DNA from 3 places in the Shewanella sp. 10N.286.52.E4 genome. Region 2 is predicted to be linked to each of the others. Evidence: predicted binding sites of a transcription regulator. Region 2 holds the regulator's gene; each other region holds the start of a gene.
What was found. The regulator NrdR, encoded in region 2, represses ribonucleotide reductase genes. The targets are predictions, from matches to a motif close to AAACACNANATNTNGTGTTT.
Positions count from the first base shown of each region.

Region 1: a site for NrdR is predicted at 2,561-2,580, ahead of nrdD (anaerobic ribonucleoside-triphosphate reductase). Genes of this name have one in related genera too.
Region 3: a site for NrdR is predicted at 1,181-1,200, ahead of nrdA (class 1a ribonucleoside-diphosphate reductase subunit alpha). Genes of this name have one in related genera too.

Region 1 is NZ_JBFRJJ010000020.1:69,059-75,050, forward strand. Features, by position in the region: gene nrdG (anaerobic ribonucleoside-triphosphate reductase-activating protein) at 1-307, opposite strand, end outside; gene nrdD (anaerobic ribonucleoside-triphosphate reductase) at 380-2,500, opposite strand; gene rssA (patatin-like phospholipase RssA) at 2,711-3,682, opposite strand; gene AB4153_RS10720 (DEAD/DEAH box helicase) at 3,813-5,198, shown strand; gene AB4153_RS10725 (DUF3010 family protein) at 5,268-5,705, shown strand; gene AB4153_RS10730 (M48 family metallopeptidase) at 5,909-5,992, shown strand, end outside.
Region 2 is NZ_JBFRJJ010000004.1:38,359-44,350, forward strand. Features, by position in the region: gene nusB (transcription antitermination factor NusB) at 1-88, opposite strand, end outside; gene ribE (6,7-dimethyl-8-ribityllumazine synthase) at 103-582, opposite strand; gene ribBA (bifunctional 3,4-dihydroxy-2-butanone-4-phosphate synthase/GTP cyclohydrolase II) at 704-1,807, opposite strand; gene AB4153_RS01625 (riboflavin synthase) at 1,863-2,519, opposite strand; gene ribD (bifunctional diaminohydroxyphosphoribosylaminopyrimidine deaminase/5-amino-6-(5-phosphoribosylamino)uracil reductase RibD) at 2,616-3,761, opposite strand; gene nrdR (transcriptional regulator NrdR) at 3,818-4,267, opposite strand; gene glyA (serine hydroxymethyltransferase) at 4,508-5,764, opposite strand.
Region 3 is NZ_JBFRJJ010000002.1:34,147-40,138, reverse strand. Features, by position in the region: gene AB4153_RS00520 (HAD family hydrolase) at 109-774, shown strand; gene nrdA (class 1a ribonucleoside-diphosphate reductase subunit alpha) at 1,405-3,693, shown strand; gene nrdB (class Ia ribonucleoside-diphosphate reductase subunit beta) at 3,748-4,878, shown strand; gene yfaE (class I ribonucleotide reductase maintenance protein YfaE) at 4,853-5,206, shown strand; gene AB4153_RS00500 (LysR family transcriptional regulator) at 5,235-5,992, opposite strand, start outside.

The sequences.
Region 1 (5,992 bases), on a different contig from region 2:
GCCAAATATCTTTATCAGGGCATTCAGCTTTAACTCGTTTAACCAAAGACAAGATAGCGGTTAAGTTTGCAGGGAATAATGGGTCGCCGCCTGACAAAGATAATCCACGACGTTTGATTCTCGTGTCGTTTAAATCAGCAATGATTTGATCTTCCATTGGCTTATCCACTTCATGACCTGAACGCGGATCCCAGGTCGATTGGTTATAACAACCGCGACATTGATGTTCGCAACCCGATACAAACAAAGTGCAGCGCGTTCCGGGACCGTTTATCACATCGACTGGATAATACTGATGAAAATTCATAACACTTACCTTTCAAATAAATAAGGCGCTAATCAGCGCCTTATTTGATTCTATGTTAACTCAATGACGCGACTAGATATGCTTAACGCGGCGCTTCACTTCTTCTTGCTTACCATAGTTAAACGGTCTTGCATCAGGACTACCTAAATAACCACATACACGACGTGTTACAGATACACGGCTTGGTTCATGGTTGCCACATTTAGGACACACAAACCCTTTACTAGTACAGTTAAACTCACCTACAAAACCACAGTCATAACACTCATCAATCGGTGTGTTAGTGCCGTAATATGGCACACGGCTATAGCTGTAATCCCAAACGTTCTCTAATGCTTCAATGTTGTGTTGCATGTTAGGGAACTCACCGTAACAAATAAAGCCACCGTTAGTGATTTCTGGGTACGGTAATTCAAAATCAATTTTATCGTATGGGTTAACTTTCTTTTCTACATCTAAATGGAAGCTATTGGTGTAATAACCTTTATCAGTAACACCTTCAACCACACCAAACTGTTTTGCATCTAACTGACAGAAACGGCTACACAAGTTCTCACTTGGTGTACTGTATAAGCTAAAGCCATAACCTGTTTCAGCTTTCCATGATTCTGTAGCACGCTTCATCACATTGATAATTTCAACAGCTTTAGTGCGTAAAAGCTCACTGTCGAATACATGCTCTTCTGTGCCATATAATGCATTAATCGTTTCATGAAGACCGATGTAGCCTAATGAAATAGACGCACGGCCATTTTTGAAAATTTCAGAAATATCATCATCCGCTTTTAAGCGAACACCACAAGCACCTTCCATATAAAGAATTGGCGCAACACGTGCTTTAACTCCAACAAGACGAGCAATGCGGGTATCTAATGCTTTACGAGCCAATGTCATTCTTTCATCAAGTAAGGCGAAGAATGCTTTTTCATCGCCTTTAGCTTCTATGGCAATTCTTGGTAGGTTAAGACTAACCACACCTAAGTTGTTACGGCCTTCATGGATAAGCTCGCCATTTTCTTCGTAAGTGCCTAAGAAAGAACGACAACCCATAGGAGTTTTGAATGATCCCGTAACACGCTCAACTTGTTCATAGTTAAGAATGTCTGGATACATGCGCATTGTTGCGCATTCTAAAGCCAGCTTCTTCACATCGTAATTACTATCAGTCGCTTTATGGTTAACACCATCACGAATAGCGAACACAAGCTTAGGGAATACAGCGGTTTTACGGTTTTTACCTAAACCTGCCATACGCACAGTAAGAATCGACTTTTGAATTAAACGTGATTCCCAGCTTGTGCCTAAACCAAATCCAAAAGTTACAAATGGCGTTTGACCATTTGCAGTATGCAATGTGTTCACTTCATACTCTAAAGACTGGAATGCGTCATGACATTCTTTTTCAGTTTGCGCCATGGCAAAAGCTTCAACATCGCTTACGCCCCACTCTTTACCAATCACTAATTGCTTTTGGTAACTTTTTTGCACAAACTCAGCTAACACTTCGTCAATTCGGTTAATCGTGGTGCCGCCATAGATGTGGCTAGCCACTTGAGCAATAATCTGCGCTGTCACAGCGGTCGCTGTTGAAATTGATTTTGGTGTATCAATCTCAGCATTACCCATTTTAAAGCCATGGGTCATCATGCCCGATAAATCAATCAGCATGCAGTTAAACATTGGGAAAAAAGGTGCGTAATCTAAATCATGGTAATGCAGTTGGCCTGATTCATGAGCAGCCACAATATCTTTTGGTAATAGGTGCGATTTAGCATAATGCTTAGCCACAATACCGGCTAATAAGTCACGTTGTGTTGGAATCACTTTCGCGTCTTTATTGGCATTTTCATTTAGAATAGAGCTGTCGCTTTGTTCAACTAAACCACGAATTTCGCAGTTAAGTTTACTTTTTGCTTCACGACAAATATCGCGATCATGGCGATACTCAATATAATGACGAGCCACTTCTTTATGAGGCCCTTCCATTAATAAGTTTTCTACCAGACCTTGTAGGTGGTGAATGTCAACTTCTTGCTTGTCTGAGACTTGATCTCTAATCACACAAGCAACAGTTTCAGCGTAATCACTATCAGCACTACCTGTAGCAGTTTCCATCGCAGCAACAATGGCATCCTTAATTCTAGACTCATCAAATAAAGTCCGACAACCGTCCCTTTTAATTACTACAGGCATTACTTTTACTCCATTTATGCACAGGATATAAACACTATATATCCACAACAAAAAACCAATAAACACTAGATATGGTGTATTAAGCAATAATGAAGACTAGAAATCTATGATCTAGATCATATTTAACTGACGAGGTGAGAAATGAAAAATATTACTGCCAAGCTCTGCACTGTTTAGACAGACAAAGCTTGACCATGGAATTGAAAACCGTTATCGGCCTAATGCAGAGTTGATTAAATGCGCAGTTTGACGAACAGATTGTCTGCCAGCTTCTATCGCTTCAGCTGCACGGTGAAACTCCATCGTACCGATATCTGCTAACTGTGGCACTAAACACACATCGGGGGGATCGCCCATTAACCGTGCGCGTTTATGACGTTGCTCTAAAATGTCCATTGACTGAGACATCACAGCAATCATCCCAGGGTGTGATTTAGTCGACATAGAGAACTTTTCAGACAAACCTGCGATGTACTCTTTACCCTTACCTAAAATATCCATAAAAGCGGACTCTGGTTCAGCGCCTTCTTGCTGCTGCTTTTCTAGTGCAGTCGGAGCTCGGCTTTTCATCTGCTGTGGCAACATGTGCATGCTATTACGGCGGTGACCATTTAAATCAACGGCAATCACCACATCAACATCCATTGCACGGCACATTGATACAGGAACAGGATTCACCACAGCACCATCAACTAACCAGCGATCTTGTAATTGCACTGGCGGTAAAAAGCCTGGCATTGAGCAAGAAGCTCTGACAGCATGGCGTAAATCACCTTCTTTAAACCAAATTTCTTGACCTGAATATAAATCAGTCGCTACCGCCGAAAAAGGTTTTTTCAGTTGCTCAATACTTAGCTCACCAATACGACCAGCCAAAACATCAAACACCTTCTCACCACTAATTAAACCGCCTTTGCGCCAGCTTAAATCCATTAGACCAAGTACATCCCAGCTTGAAAAACCTCTAACCCAACCTTCTAACTCATCGAGATGATCATTAGCGTACGCTGCACCGACCAATGCCCCTACTGAACAACCGGCCACTTTATCTGGATGCACACCCATTTCAGCAAGTTCTTTTAATACCCCAATGTGGGCCCAACCTTTAGCCGCACCACTGCCTAACGCTACACCAATTCGTAATTGTTTAGTGTTAGGCGGATCCTTGGGTACATCTGACATGTTTGTTTACATCCTTAAAAATACATTGAAATTAAAATGCTAATACTCAGCATAACTGAGGCTTAAGCTGTTGGCTATCTCAGGCTTACACGTTATAATATCTGGCTATCATTTTTTAGGGGATTTACCTTTGTTATTTACCGATTTTTCTTTAGACAAACGCTTACTTGAAAGTCTAAAGCATATGGGCATTTCTGAGCCAACTGAAATTCAGCAGCAAGCCCTGCCGATTGCCCTAGCGGGTAAAGATTTAATGGCATCTTCAAAAACCGGTTCAGGTAAAACCCTGGCATTTTTATTACCTGCTTTGCAGCGCGTAATATCAACAAAGGCCTTATCTAAAAAAGATCCGCGTGTGCTCATATTACTGCCGACTCGAGAACTTGCCCAACAAGTTTATGGTCAACTGCGTTTATTGGTGGCAAACACCCAATATAAAGCAGTGAGCATTTTAGGCGGCGAAAACTTTAACGATCAAGCAAAGTCATTATCTCGTGACCCACATTTTATTGTGGCAACGCCTGGTCGTATTGCAGATCATCTAGCACAACGTCACCTGTACCTTAATGGACTAGAATTGCTAATTCTTGATGAAGCCGATCGCATGCTTGATTTAGGTTTTGCGCCGCAATTAAAAGCCATCAATGAAGCTGCCGATCACAAACGCAGACAAACACTGATGTTTTCAGCAACGCTTGATCACGATCATATCAATGATATCGCGGCAACCTTATTGAAAACACCAAGTCATGTCGCTATTGGTGCATCACATAACGAACATAAAGACATTAACCAGCGCGTGTTCTTGGTTGATCACTTAGATCATAAACAAGCGCTACTACAACATGTGTTGAAAAATGAACAACACAAGCAGGTGATAATTTTCACTGCGACCCGCTCTGATACCGATAGATTAGCTAAACTGCTTGCAGAAGAAGGCTTAGAAACGGCGGCATTAAGTGGTGACTTAAATCAATCTGCCCGTAATCAGATTATGGATAAATTCAGCCGTGGCCAACAAAAGATTTTGGTGACCACTGACGTTGCATCGCGCGGGTTAGATTTATTAAACGTGTCATTAGTGATTAACTTTGACATGCCAAAATTTGCCGAAGAGTATGTTCACCGTATTGGCCGAACTGGCCGAGCTGGCGCTAAAGGTGATGCGATCTCATTAGTTGGCCCTAAAGACTGGGAAAGCTTTAAAAAGATCCAAGTATTCTTACGTAAGAATTTTGACTTCTCGACCATTGAAGGTCTACAAGGCAAATTCAAAGGCTTAAAAGACAAGCCAAAAGCTGGCAGTAACAATGCGAAAACTGCCGATGTTAAAGCATCGAACAAAAAGCGCAGCACAGCGAATAAACCTAAAACAGCACCCAAACGCGATAAGCGTTTTATTACAGGTGTTGATATTGGTGACGCGCCAATGCGACGTAAGGCAAAGCCAGCCAAAATTTTAGAAAACGATAACTCAATTGTTCAAGATGATGAACAAGAGCTTGGCGAAGATTAAACCCATTTAAGCCTAATGAAGCATATGCTCTGTTAGGCAAAACAAACTAGTTCAAAAGTAAGGTGAAACATGAAAATTTGTGGCGTGGAATTAAAAGGTGGCGAAGCCATCATTAGCTTATTAACTTACGAAGTTGAAACATTCAATGTACCTGAATGTCGTCAAATCTCTTTCAGCATTTCTAAATCTGCTGAAACAGAATCTATTCGTGAGTTTCACTTTGCTTTCCACAAGTTAATGGAAGACTACAAAGTTGACGAAATCGTCATCATTGAACGTGAACAAAAAGGTAAATTTGCAGGTTCTGCTACCAGCTTTAAATTAGAATCAGCGATTCAAATCACTGAATTACCAGTGAGCATTATTAGCCCTGTTATTATTAAAGAAGAGTTAAAACGTAACCCGCCTCAAGCGGATTTAGAAACTCTTGGTCTTAAGCGCGTGCAAATGGCTGCATTTGATGCTGCATACGCACAGCAAAACCGACGTATGTACGGTAAAGTTTAAGTCAAATACCGACTTAAGCTTACGTAAACAATAAGCCTATCGATTTCCTTAATCATCAATTTGATGAAAACATTAAGATGAATTGGTAGGCTTAGTTTTATCCGCTAATTAACCATATTCCATTGGGCAAACTACAAGCTATGAGCTCAAAAAAAGCACCCAAAAATCTAGCAGACAAACCAGCTCGTAAAGCGCCGCCTAAAATGGCTGTAAAAACCAGCTCGGCTAAAGTTGCAGCCGCAAAAGATACCTTAGCAGGCCTTGTAACCAGTAAAGATGTGCAAGCA
Region 2 (5,992 bases):
CATCAGCAACGTTATTCTTGCTTAATTGCCACGAATAAATAGCTTGAACAGCTAAACGGCGTGCCTTACGGCGCTCTGAAGGCTTCATTACTTTTCCTACTACTATACCAACTGTTGTTCTAATTCTTGCAGAACGTTAACCATTTCAAGTAGGCCAAGGGCAGCTTCTGTGCCTTTATTACCTGCTTTAGTACCAGAGCGCTCAATTGCTTGCTCAATAGTATCTGTGGTTAACACGCCAAATGAAACTGGGATATCAAACTCTAAAGCAACTTGAGCTAGACCCTTGTTACATTCACCTGCAACTAAATCAAAATGCGGAGTACCACCACGAATCACTGCACCTAGTGCAATGATACCGTCAAACTTTCCACAAGCAGCAACACGACGTGCAGCAAGTGGTAATTCAACAGCGCCAGGAACACGAACAACAGTAATGTTGTCATCTTCAACCTGACCAAAACGTTTTAGTGTATCTATTGCGCCATCAAGCAGACTTTCAACTAAAAAACTGTTGAAACGCGACACAACGATCGCCACTTTGGCATTTTTTGCTTCGATATTACCTTGAACTACGTTCATTATCTTACCTAAATTAGCTAAAGCACCCAGCTCTGGGCAAAAGTGGCGCTATAATACCACAGCAAAATGCCCTGAGTCCTGTGCAATTAATGATAAATGTTAACTTCACTAAATTAGTGAATTATTCTGCAATGTAATCAGTAACTTCTAAACCAAAGCCTGATAACGAATGGTAATGTTTCGGCGAGCTCAATAGACGCATTGTGCTAACACCAAGACTAGATAGAATTTGTGAGCCGATACCGACTTTACGAGAGGTTCCTTCCCATTTAGCCGCTGTGGGTGCTTGACCATTATCTTCAGCTTCAAAGGCTTTGACTTTGGCTAGCATTTCACTTGAATGTTCTTCATGGCCTAACAAGACTAAAACGCCGCCTTCTGAAGCTATACGTTCCATGGCCTTATCAAGTGGCCAACTGCGCTTTTGATCTCGTTCTGAATGTAATAAATCGTTAAACGTATTCTGTAAATGAACGCGTACTAAACAGTTCTGTTCAACATCACCTTTAACTAACGCATAATGTAATTGGTTATCGATGGTATCTCTGAAAGTCACCATGTTAAATTCACCAAAGCGTGTCGGCAATTTACATTCTGCTTCGCGCACTACTGTGGTTTCTTTGGTATTACGATATTCAATCAAATCAGCGATAGTACCCATTTTGATACCATGCTTTTCACTGAATACTTCTAAATCAGGACAGCGCGCCATAGTGCCATCATCATTGAGGATTTCAACAATCACTCCAGACGGCTCAAGTCCAGCCAAACGCGATAAATCACAGCCAGCTTCTGTATGACCTGCGCGAGTTAACACACCGCCATCTTGTGCCATCAATGGAAAAATATGTCCAGGTTGAACTAAGTCAGCCGCTTTAGCCTCTTTTGCCACTGCTGCTTGAACTGTCACTGCGCGATCGTGAGCTGAAATACCTGTTGTTACACCGGTTGCCGCTTCAATTGACACGGTAAAGTTTGTCGAGAACTGAGCGTTATTATTGGTCACCATTAATGGCAAGTTTAGTTGCAGGCAACGCTCTTTAGTCATAGTTTGACAGATTAGACCACGACCGTAAGTCGCCATAAAGTTAATTGCTTCTGGCGTCACCTTTTCGGCAGCCATAATCAAATCGCCTTCATTTTCTCTGTCTTCATCGTCCATCAAGATAACCATTTTACCTTGGCGAATGTCTTCGATGATCTCTTCTATACTATGTAGTGCCATATTAAGACCTTTGTGTTGTTATTCCCGATATTTGCAATAAAGGGTAAAAATAGGGTTATCGCATAAATCCAGCGTTGGCGAGCATTTCCATAGTGACCCCACCGCCTGAAGTTGTTGGCTTTTCAGGATTCATTAAGCGCTCTAAATAACGAGCAATCAAATCAACTTCAATGTTGACCTTATCACCCGCTTGTAATGCTGTAAGTGTTGTTTCAGATGCTGTATGCGGCACAATCGTTAATCGAAAGCGGTGCCCATCTATTTCATTCACTGTCAGACTAACGCCATCGATGGTAATTGAACCTTTATGAGCAATGTAATGAGCAAGCTCAGCTGGCGCCGCTAACCAAAATTCAATCGCTTTTCCGCGGACACTTCTTTGCTCAACAGCGGCTATGCCATCTACATGACCACTGACCATGTGACCGCCAAGGCGAGTTGTCGGCAATACCGCTTTTTCTAAATTAACTTTTTGACCAACGTGATAATTAGCAAAGCCTGTCAGTGCCACGGTTTCTGCCGAAATGTCAGCAACGTATCCGTCAGCAAGGCATTGGACCACGGTTAAACACACACCGTTAGTGGCAATACTATCGCCTAACTTCACATCAGATAAATCCAGATGACCACTTGCTACGTTTAGGCGTATATCATCACCTTTACGCTCGATTTTTCTTAATGTGCCTAAGGCTTCAATAATGCCGGTAAACATAATGACTCACTTGTATTAATTTCGGTTCAATTTAATCAACTTGGCCAGTGCTTGCTCATGCCAGCAATTACAGCCTATTTAAGCAAGTTGATTCTGCTAGAGACTAAATATCATACGTTGATCTGCACCTATGCGGCGCGAATCGACTAATTGTAGCTCAGGAATTTGTTCCATACTTTGATAGTCATTCAGTTGTAATAAATTACGCCCGTGACTACCTAAAATTTTCATTGCTTGATAAAGGTAGAGTTCATCAGCAAGCTTTGCATCTAACACGCTACCCGCAAGGGATGCGCCTGATTCAATCAAAACTGAGTTGCATTGTTTACCTAAGTAAGTAAATAACGCATGTAAATCAACGCGTCCATCTTCATTTGCGGCAATAGTGATACAACTAACATGATTGTTAAATTTTTCTCTTACTTCTGCGGCGTAGTCGACACAAGAAACCAACAGGATAGGCGATGGGATATCAAATAATTTGAATTCACTTGTTAGCCTTGCGCGGCTATCTAAAATCACCCTTAGAGGTTGTTGTAGATCTGCGGCCGAAACTGAGTTTTTCAAGCTGCCAAGTTGTTCATAACGCACATTCAATGATGGGTCATCAGCCAATACCGTTTCAACGCCTGTCACTAAGGCACAATGACGGGCGCGAAGCTTTTGAACATCAGCGCGCGCATCAGGTCCAGTGATCCATTTGGAAACACCATTTGAAAGCGCTGTTTTGCCATCAATACTGGCTGCCAGTTTAATCGTAACTCTAGGCAGACCCGTGTTCATTTTCTTGGTGAAGCCTAAGTTTAATAGCTTAGCTTGCTCAGTTAGCAAACCTATGTCGACTTGAATGCCTGCTTCTTTTAATAAACGGATTCCATTGCCAGCCACTTGTGGGTTTGCATCCACTTCAGCAATCACAACCCGTTTAACCCCTGCCTCGATTAAGGCTAAAGCACAGGGCGGCGTTCGGCCATAATGACTGCACGGTTCAAGGGTGACATAAGCAGTAGCCGATGATAGTTTTGTTTGATTTTGCTTCGTCTGTACATCTTGAAGCGCATGAATTTCAGCATGTGGGCCACCCGCTTTAATATGGTACCCCTGACCAATAATGTGATCGTTTACAGCAATGACACAGCCAACATTTGGATTTGGACGCGTGGTATAGCGCCCTTTCTCTGCCAATGAAATGGCAAGGCTCATCATTTCAACATCAACTACTGACCACTGAGACATAGACACCTACTTGAAATAGCCGCAGCAAATGGCCTCTGCGGTATAAAAAATGGAAACAGGAATTACTTTTGTAATTTAGCGATGGCTTCGCCAAACTGTGAAACGTCTTCAAAGGCGCGATAAACAGACGCAAAACGTATGTACGCTACTTTATCTAATACCATCAATTGTTCCATCATCAGGTTGCCAATCATTGCAGAGTCAATCTCGCGCTCACCTGTTCCACGTAAGGTAGATTTAATCTTAGATAGTGCTTGTTCAATTTGATCAATCGATACCGGACGTTTTTCAACCGCACGCAGCATACCGCCACGTAGCTTATCTTCATCAAACGGTTGACGGGTGCCATCTTGTTTAATGACCCGTGGCATGACTAATTCTGCACCTTCAAAGGTGGTAAAGCGTTCATGGCACAATGTACATTCCCGACGACGACGGACTTGATGGCCATCAGCCACAAGACGAGAATCAATCACTTTGGTATCTGTCGCGCTACAAAATGGGCAATGCATATTCGCTCCTGAAATAAAAATAAAATGGCCGTAAGCACAAAGTACTTACAGCCATTAAAGTTTATCCTATTTACTTTATAAGGTTAACCTTATCATTAAGATTATCCTACTTAGTTCATATGGATGATATGTCTAAGCTGATGTTGAAATGCTTGCTAATATTATTAAACAACATACAAGCATCTTTGCTAGACAAAAATGCAGCAGTACTCCTGTTAACAGCACTGCCTGTAAACAGTATTACCCGTAAACAGGATACTTAGCACATAACTCAAGCACTTGGTTTTTAACGCGCTCGATTGTACCTTCATTAGTGATGTCATCTAACACATCACACATCCAGTTAGTCAGCTCAACAGATTCAGTTTCAGTAAAACCACGACGGGTGATTGCTGGAGAACCAATACGTAAACCAGAAGTAACAAATGGTGAACGTGGGTCATTTGGTACTGAGTTTTTGTTAACAGTGATGTTAGCTTTACCTAGCGCAGCATCGGCATCTTTACCTGTCATATCTTTGCTGATTAGATCTAGCAAGAATAAGTGGTTGTCTGTACCACCAGAAACAACATCATAACCACGCTCAATGAAGGTTTTTGCCATCACTTTAGCATTCGCAACAACTTGCTCTTGGTAAGTGGTGAACTCAGGATCTAGTGCCTCTTTAAATGCAACCGCTTTAGCAGCAATAACGTGCATTAAAGGACCACCTTGGCCACCAGGGAATACTGCCGAATTTAACTTTTTGTAAATGTCTTCATCATTCACAGCTGAAAGGATCAAACCACCACGAGGACCAGCAAGCGTTTTATGAGTTGTCGTTGTAACAACGTGAGCGTGTGGCAGTGGATTCGGGTAGATACCTGCAGCAACAAGACCAGCAACGTGCGCCATATCGACAAATAAGTAAGCACCTACTTTGTCAGCGATTTCGCGGAATTTACCCCAATCGATAATACCTGAATAAGCAGAAAAACCAGCAATGATCATTTTTGGTTTATGTTCAACGGCTAAACGTTCAACTTCAGCGTAATCAATCTTACCTGTGGTTTCATCGATACCGTACTGAACAGCATTATATAACTTGCCAGAAAAGCTAACGTGAGAACCATGAGTCAAGTGACCACCATGGGCTAAACTCATACCTAAAACAGTATCACCGCCTTGAAGCAGTGCCATGAAAACAGCTGAGTTTGCTTGAGAACCAGAATGTGGTTGTACGTTAGCGTATGTAGCGCCGAATAATTCTTTTGCACGAGAAATAGCTAACTCTTCTGCAATATCCACATGCTCACAACCACCGTAATAACGCTTACCAGGGTAACCTTCTGCATACTTGTTAGTTAGCTGTGAACCTTGAGCTTCAAGAACACGTGGGCTGGTATAGTTTTCTGATGCGATTAATTCAATGTGCTCTTCTTGGCGACGAGTCTCATCTTCAATTGCTGCAAATAGTTGTGGATCATAATCTGCGATATTCATAGCTTTCTTTAGCATTGCTCACTCCAGCTGTTAATTCTTATAGTAGGGTTGCGCGGTATGATACAGCGCAATTGATCACAATCCCAGCATTTGAAACATGAAATTACTTGCAATTCATTATGAGTACCATTTGCCATCTATAAATTTTCAGCTGCAGCAGCTTTCAGTAATTGTATTTCATAGAAAAATCCAAATTAACTCTTAGTTTCATAACCTTGTGACAATTTTAAGAAAACTCTTTTC
Region 3 (5,992 bases), on a different contig from region 2:
TACGGTGCTGCCAGAGGCAAAATGCTTCGTTGGCAGAATTGGCTTTGACAAAGAGTGCTAATCCGTTTTGCTCATTGATAAAGTGTCGATTACGTAACTAAGGGATGTATGAATTCGATTAAAGCAGTGTTGTTTGATTTAGATGGTACTCTTGCTGATACCGCCCCAGATTTGATTCATGCATTAAATTTAAGCCTACAAGAACGCGGCATTGAGTCTAAAAGCGTTGATGAATTACGTTACTCAGCTTCTCATGGAAGTTTGGCACTGGTTAAAGCCGGAGTGCCACACCTTGATGAAGCATCTCAAATTGAAATTCAACAATCCTTATTGGCCTACTACAAACTAGTCAATGGTGAGAAAGCGAAATTATTTCAAGGATTCGAAGCCTTCCTAACTTTATTAGATAGTCATAATATCCCATTTGGGATCGTCACTAACAAGCAAGCTAAGTTTACTCGCCCTCTAGTCTGTGCTTTAGGGCTGACTAAAAGGGCCAAAACGGTAATTAGCGGTGACTCAACTCAATATCCAAAACCACATACTGCGCCAATGTTATTAGCCGCTCAACAAATTGACTGTCTACCAGAGCACATCTTATACCTTGGTGACGCTGAGCGTGACTTAGTCGCGGCAGAAAAAGCAGGTATGATTGGTGGGACGGCATTGTGGGGTTATTTGTCTGAATCTGATACACCGTCACAATGGCCAAGCCAACTTGAATTCGAATCAGTTCATGCGCTCCAGCAATACTTTCTAAACACTGTGCTCTAAACACTGTGCTCTAATCACTGAGCTCTAAAAACTGTTCTCTAAACACTGTTATCTAAACACTCTTCTCTAAGTACTGGGGCATTTTCATTCGTTTACCGTACTTTAAGACTAATTTTGACAGTGTTTTAATGGATTAAATAATATCAGTTTGGCTTAGCAAAACCTTTCTATAAAGATCAAACTATTTTTTCAACAAAACAATCGATCGCTGAATATTGTAGCGATCAAACCGAACTCGTTCTTCGTTCAAAATTTAACCTAGCCTAATTATTCAAAGCGTAATTTGCGTTAGCAGGTTAGCTTTTACTAACTTGTTTCACTATACATAAGATATCCACAAGTTATTCAGTAAAATCTTGCTTGCAAAAGTACGCCAACCTCACTATCTTGTATGTATCAAATTTAAAAACACCATATCTTGTGTATGACATCACCACGAGACACTAGCTTAAAAAGCTCAGTATCTCGCTGTATCACTAGTATTTTTGTAAATTTAATGTTGTAAATGCTTTTGGATGATCGACTTACAAGGGAACGTAATGTGATTTATTGGCGATCGTAAGCAGTACGGTTAAACAAGATCCAAATAATAAATTACACCAATAAATATAGAACCAAGGTCTCTTTTTAATGAACAGCAATATGACAGTCACTAAACGTAGTGGCGAGCGCGAAACAATCGATTTAGACAAAATTCATCGCGTTATCGAATGGGCAGCAAAAGGACTGAATAACGTATCAGTCTCTGAAGTAGAATTACGATCACACCTGCAGTTTTTTGATGGTATTCCAACTGAAGCTATTCATGAAACTATTATTAAAGCCGCTGCGGATTTAATTTCTCCAGAATCGCCAGATTATCAATTTCTTGCTGCACGCTTAGCTGTTTTCCATCTTCGTAAAAAAGCCTTTGGCCAATTTGAGCCTCCAAAGTTAGTCGACCAAGTTAACCGTTTAGTAGAAATCGGTAAATACGATAAGCACATCGTTGAAGACTACACAGCTGAAGAATTAACCATTCTTGACAGCTACATGGATCATTGGCGTGATATGAACTTTTCATATGCTGCAGTTAAGCAGTTAGAAGGTAAGTATCTAGTACAAAACCGTGTGACTAACGAAATATACGAGAGTGCCCAGTTCCTTTATATTCTGGTCGCTGCATGTTTATTCGCTAAGTATCCAAAAGAAACCCGCCTTGACTACATCAAGCGCTTTTATGATGCGGTTTCTACTTTTAAGATTTCATTACCTACGCCGATTATGGCTGGTGTACGTACGCCGACTCGTCAGTTCAGCTCGTGTGTATTAATTGAATGTGATGACAGCTTAGATTCAATCAATGCTACAGCCTCTTCAATCGTTAAATACGTTAGCCAACGTGCTGGTATTGGTATTAACGCTGGTCGTATTCGTGCATTAGGAAGCCCTATTCGTGGCGGAGAAGCATTCCACACCGGTTGCTTACCTTTTTACAAATATTTCCAAACAGCAGTTAAGTCATGTTCACAGGGCGGTGTTCGCGGCGGTGCAGCAACCTTGTTCTACCCAATTTGGCATCTAGAAGTTGAATCTCTGCTGGTACTGAAAAATAACCGTGGTGTTGACGATAACCGTGTTCGTCACCTTGATTATGGTGTGCAATTAAACAAGCTGATGTATCAGCGTTTAATTAAGTCACAAAACATCAGCTTATTCAGCCCATCTGATGTGCCTGGTTTGTACGATGCATTCTTTGCTGACCAAGTTGAGTTTGAACGCCTTTATTTGCAGTATGAAGCTGACACTAGCATTCGTCGTAAAGAGATTAAAGCGGTTGAATTATTTTCACTAATGATGCAAGAACGTGCTTCCACTGGTCGTATTTACATTCAAAATGTTGACCATTGTAATACCCACAGCCCGTTTGATCCGAAAGTTGCACCAATCAAACAATCTAACCTTTGTTTAGAAATTGCCTTGCCAACTAAGCCAATGAAAAACATTGAAGATCCAAATGGTGAAATTGCCCTTTGTACTCTTTCAGCGCTAAACCTTGGTGCAATCAATGATTTATCAGAGCTAGAGCCTTTAGCTGATTTAGCCGTTCGTGCTTTGGATAACTTACTCGATTACCAAGATTACCCAATTATCTCTGCGCAACTTGGTTCAATGAATCGTCGTACGCTAGGTATAGGTGTAATTAACTTTGCAAATTACTTAGCAAAGAATGGCATGAAATATTCTGATGGCTCAGGTAACAACTTGACTCACAAAACCTTTGAAGCAATTCAATTCTACTTATTGAAAGCGTCAATGAACTTAGCCAAAGAGCAAGGTGCATGTCCGTTATTTAACGAAACGACTTATGCAGAAGGTATCTTGCCAATTGATACTTACAAACGTGACTTAGACAAAATCTGTGATGAACCATTACACATGGATTGGGAAGGATTACGTAGCGACATTAAAGCGCACGGTTTACGTAACTCTACGTTATCAGCATTGATGCCTTCAGAAACCTCTTCGCAGATTTCTAACGCGACCAACGGTATTGAACCACCACGTGGATTAATCAGCGTTAAAGCAAGTAAAGACGGTCAGTTAAAGCAAGTAGTACCAGATTTTGATGAGCTTAAGCATCAGTACGAATTGCTTTGGAATATGCCGAACAATAACGGTTATTTAGAATTAGTCGGGATTATGCAGAAGTTTATCGACCAAGCAATTTCTGCCAACACTAACTACGACCCTACTCGCTTTGACGGTCAAAAAGTTCCAATGCAAACCTTGCTTAAAGATTTGCTTACAGCCTACAAGTTGGGGGTAAAAACCCTTTACTATCACAACACTCGTGATGGTGCATCAGACAACTTAGACGACATTACTGTAGTCGAAAAAGAAGATGACGATTGTGCCGGCGGCGCTTGTAAAATTTAATCAATAATTAGCATATAATTGCGGGGACTTTCGCCGCTTTTTTGGGATATATAAATGGCTTACTCTACTTTTTGTCAAACACCGAACAATCCAATGAACGAACCAATGTTCATGGGCCAATCAGTTAATGTTGCGCGTTACGATCAACAAAAATATGAAGTTTTTGAAAAGTTAATTGAAAAGCAATTATCTTTTTTCTGGCGCCCAGAAGAAGTAGATGTAAGTAAAGATAAAATCGATTATCAAAGTTTGCCTGAGCATGAAAAGCACATTTTCATCTCAAACCTTAAATACCAAACGTTACTTGATTCTATTCAAGGCCGTTCACCAAACGTTGCCCTTTTGCCGTTAGTGTCGTTACCTGAATTAGAAACTTGGATTGAAACTTGGTCATTCTCAGAAACCATTCACTCACGTTCGTATACCCATATTATTCGTAACATCGTTAACGATCCTTCGGTTGTATTTGACGATATCGTTGTGAACGAAGAAATTCTGAAACGTGCTGGTGATATTGCTCAGTACTATGATGACCTCATTGAGTTAACTCAAGTATTCAATCTGCATGGTGAAGGCACGCACACGATTAATGGTAAAGAGATAGCTGTTAGCTCTCGTATCCTTAAAAAATCACTTTACCTGTGCATGATGTCAGTCAACGCTTTAGAAGCGATTCGTTTCTATGTCAGTTTTGCCTGTTCATTTGCTTTCGCGGAACGTAAGTTGATGGAAGGTAATGCTAAAATTATTCGCTTAATTGCTCGCGATGAAGCATTGCACTTAAATAGTACGCAGCACATAGTGAATATCATGCAAGGTGGTAAAGACGATCCTGAAATGGGCGAAATCGCTAAAGAATGTCACGATCAAGCCTACGATATTTTTTATAAAGCGGCTGAACAAGAAAAAGAATGGGCACAATACCTATTCAAAGATGGTTCAATGATTGGCTTAAATGAACAAATTTTATGTCAGTATGTTGAGTATATAACCAACCAACGTATGAAGGCTGTTAACTTACCGCAACCCTACCCAGAGCAAACTAATCCACTGCCTTGGATGAAAAACTGGTTAGAAAGTGACGCTGTTCAAGTAGCGCCGCAGGAAGTTGAAGTTTCATCATACTTAGTGGGACAGATTGACTCTGCAGTCGACAGTGATGAGTTCTCTGATTTTGACCTATAAGCACGATTTTAAAAAAGCGCCCATTGTCAGTTTAAATGGCGAACCAGTGTTGCTGTTCAACCAGCAGCAACACACACTACTTGAAGTATTAGAAACTAAAAAAGTAAATATTTTCTCTGAATGTAGAAATGGTTTTTGTGGCGCTTGTAAAACCAAGGTCAACAAAGGCAGCGTTCGTTACCTTACTAAGCCATTGATTGAGCTTAAACAAGATGAATGCTTACCTTGTTGCTGCGTGCCTGATACAAATCTAGATCTAGATTTGACCACAGATGAGCCCAGTAACTTATATGTTCAACATAACAAGTCTGTGGTTTTCTTAGATTAAGCTAAGGTGAATTGTCTTAAAAAAAGCACTAACCCTTGGCTTTCTTTGCCTCATTAAACATTTTATCAACTTCACCAAACATCCAATTCATAATATTACCCGCCCCTTTATCGCGACGCTTTACCAATCCCATTTCAATCAATAAAGAATCTGGAATGTGATAACAACTCAATTCTTTAATTTCACCAGAATACCAAGACGAGTCAGCAATGTGCTCAGGCACTAGCGCCCAACCTAAACCTCTTATGACCAAAGACGTAATATAGTAATAGCTATCAACATGCCAACAGTTTGCCGAAATGGGCTTACTCTGGGTTTGTAAATCACATATAACCAACTGTCGATACTGATTCAGTTCAGCTATATTGGGTGTTGGAACATTTGCTAGCGGATGATTTACTGAAACAATCAAAGATTGATGAAAACTGTCTATGCTAAAAAACTCAAGTCGCTCACAGAGTTGTTCATTACGAAACAAAATACCTAAATCTGCTTTGCCATCATCAACCCATTGAGCAATGTCATCTCTTGAACCATTCAAAATAGTCAGTTTTAACAAAGGGAATGTATTGGCCGTTTTATCAAAAAAAGCCTCAAATGTAGAAATTGGTACAGCTTCGTCAATAGCAATAGTCAATGCAAGCTCATCCTCTGTTTGCACTGTCATTGCACGTGAATTTAATCGTTCACATTGTGCTAGTACTGCTTTCGCTTCGATGAACATCTGTTCGCCTTGCTCTGTAAGTACTGGCATACGCCCTGTTCTATCGAAAAGTTTAAAACCTA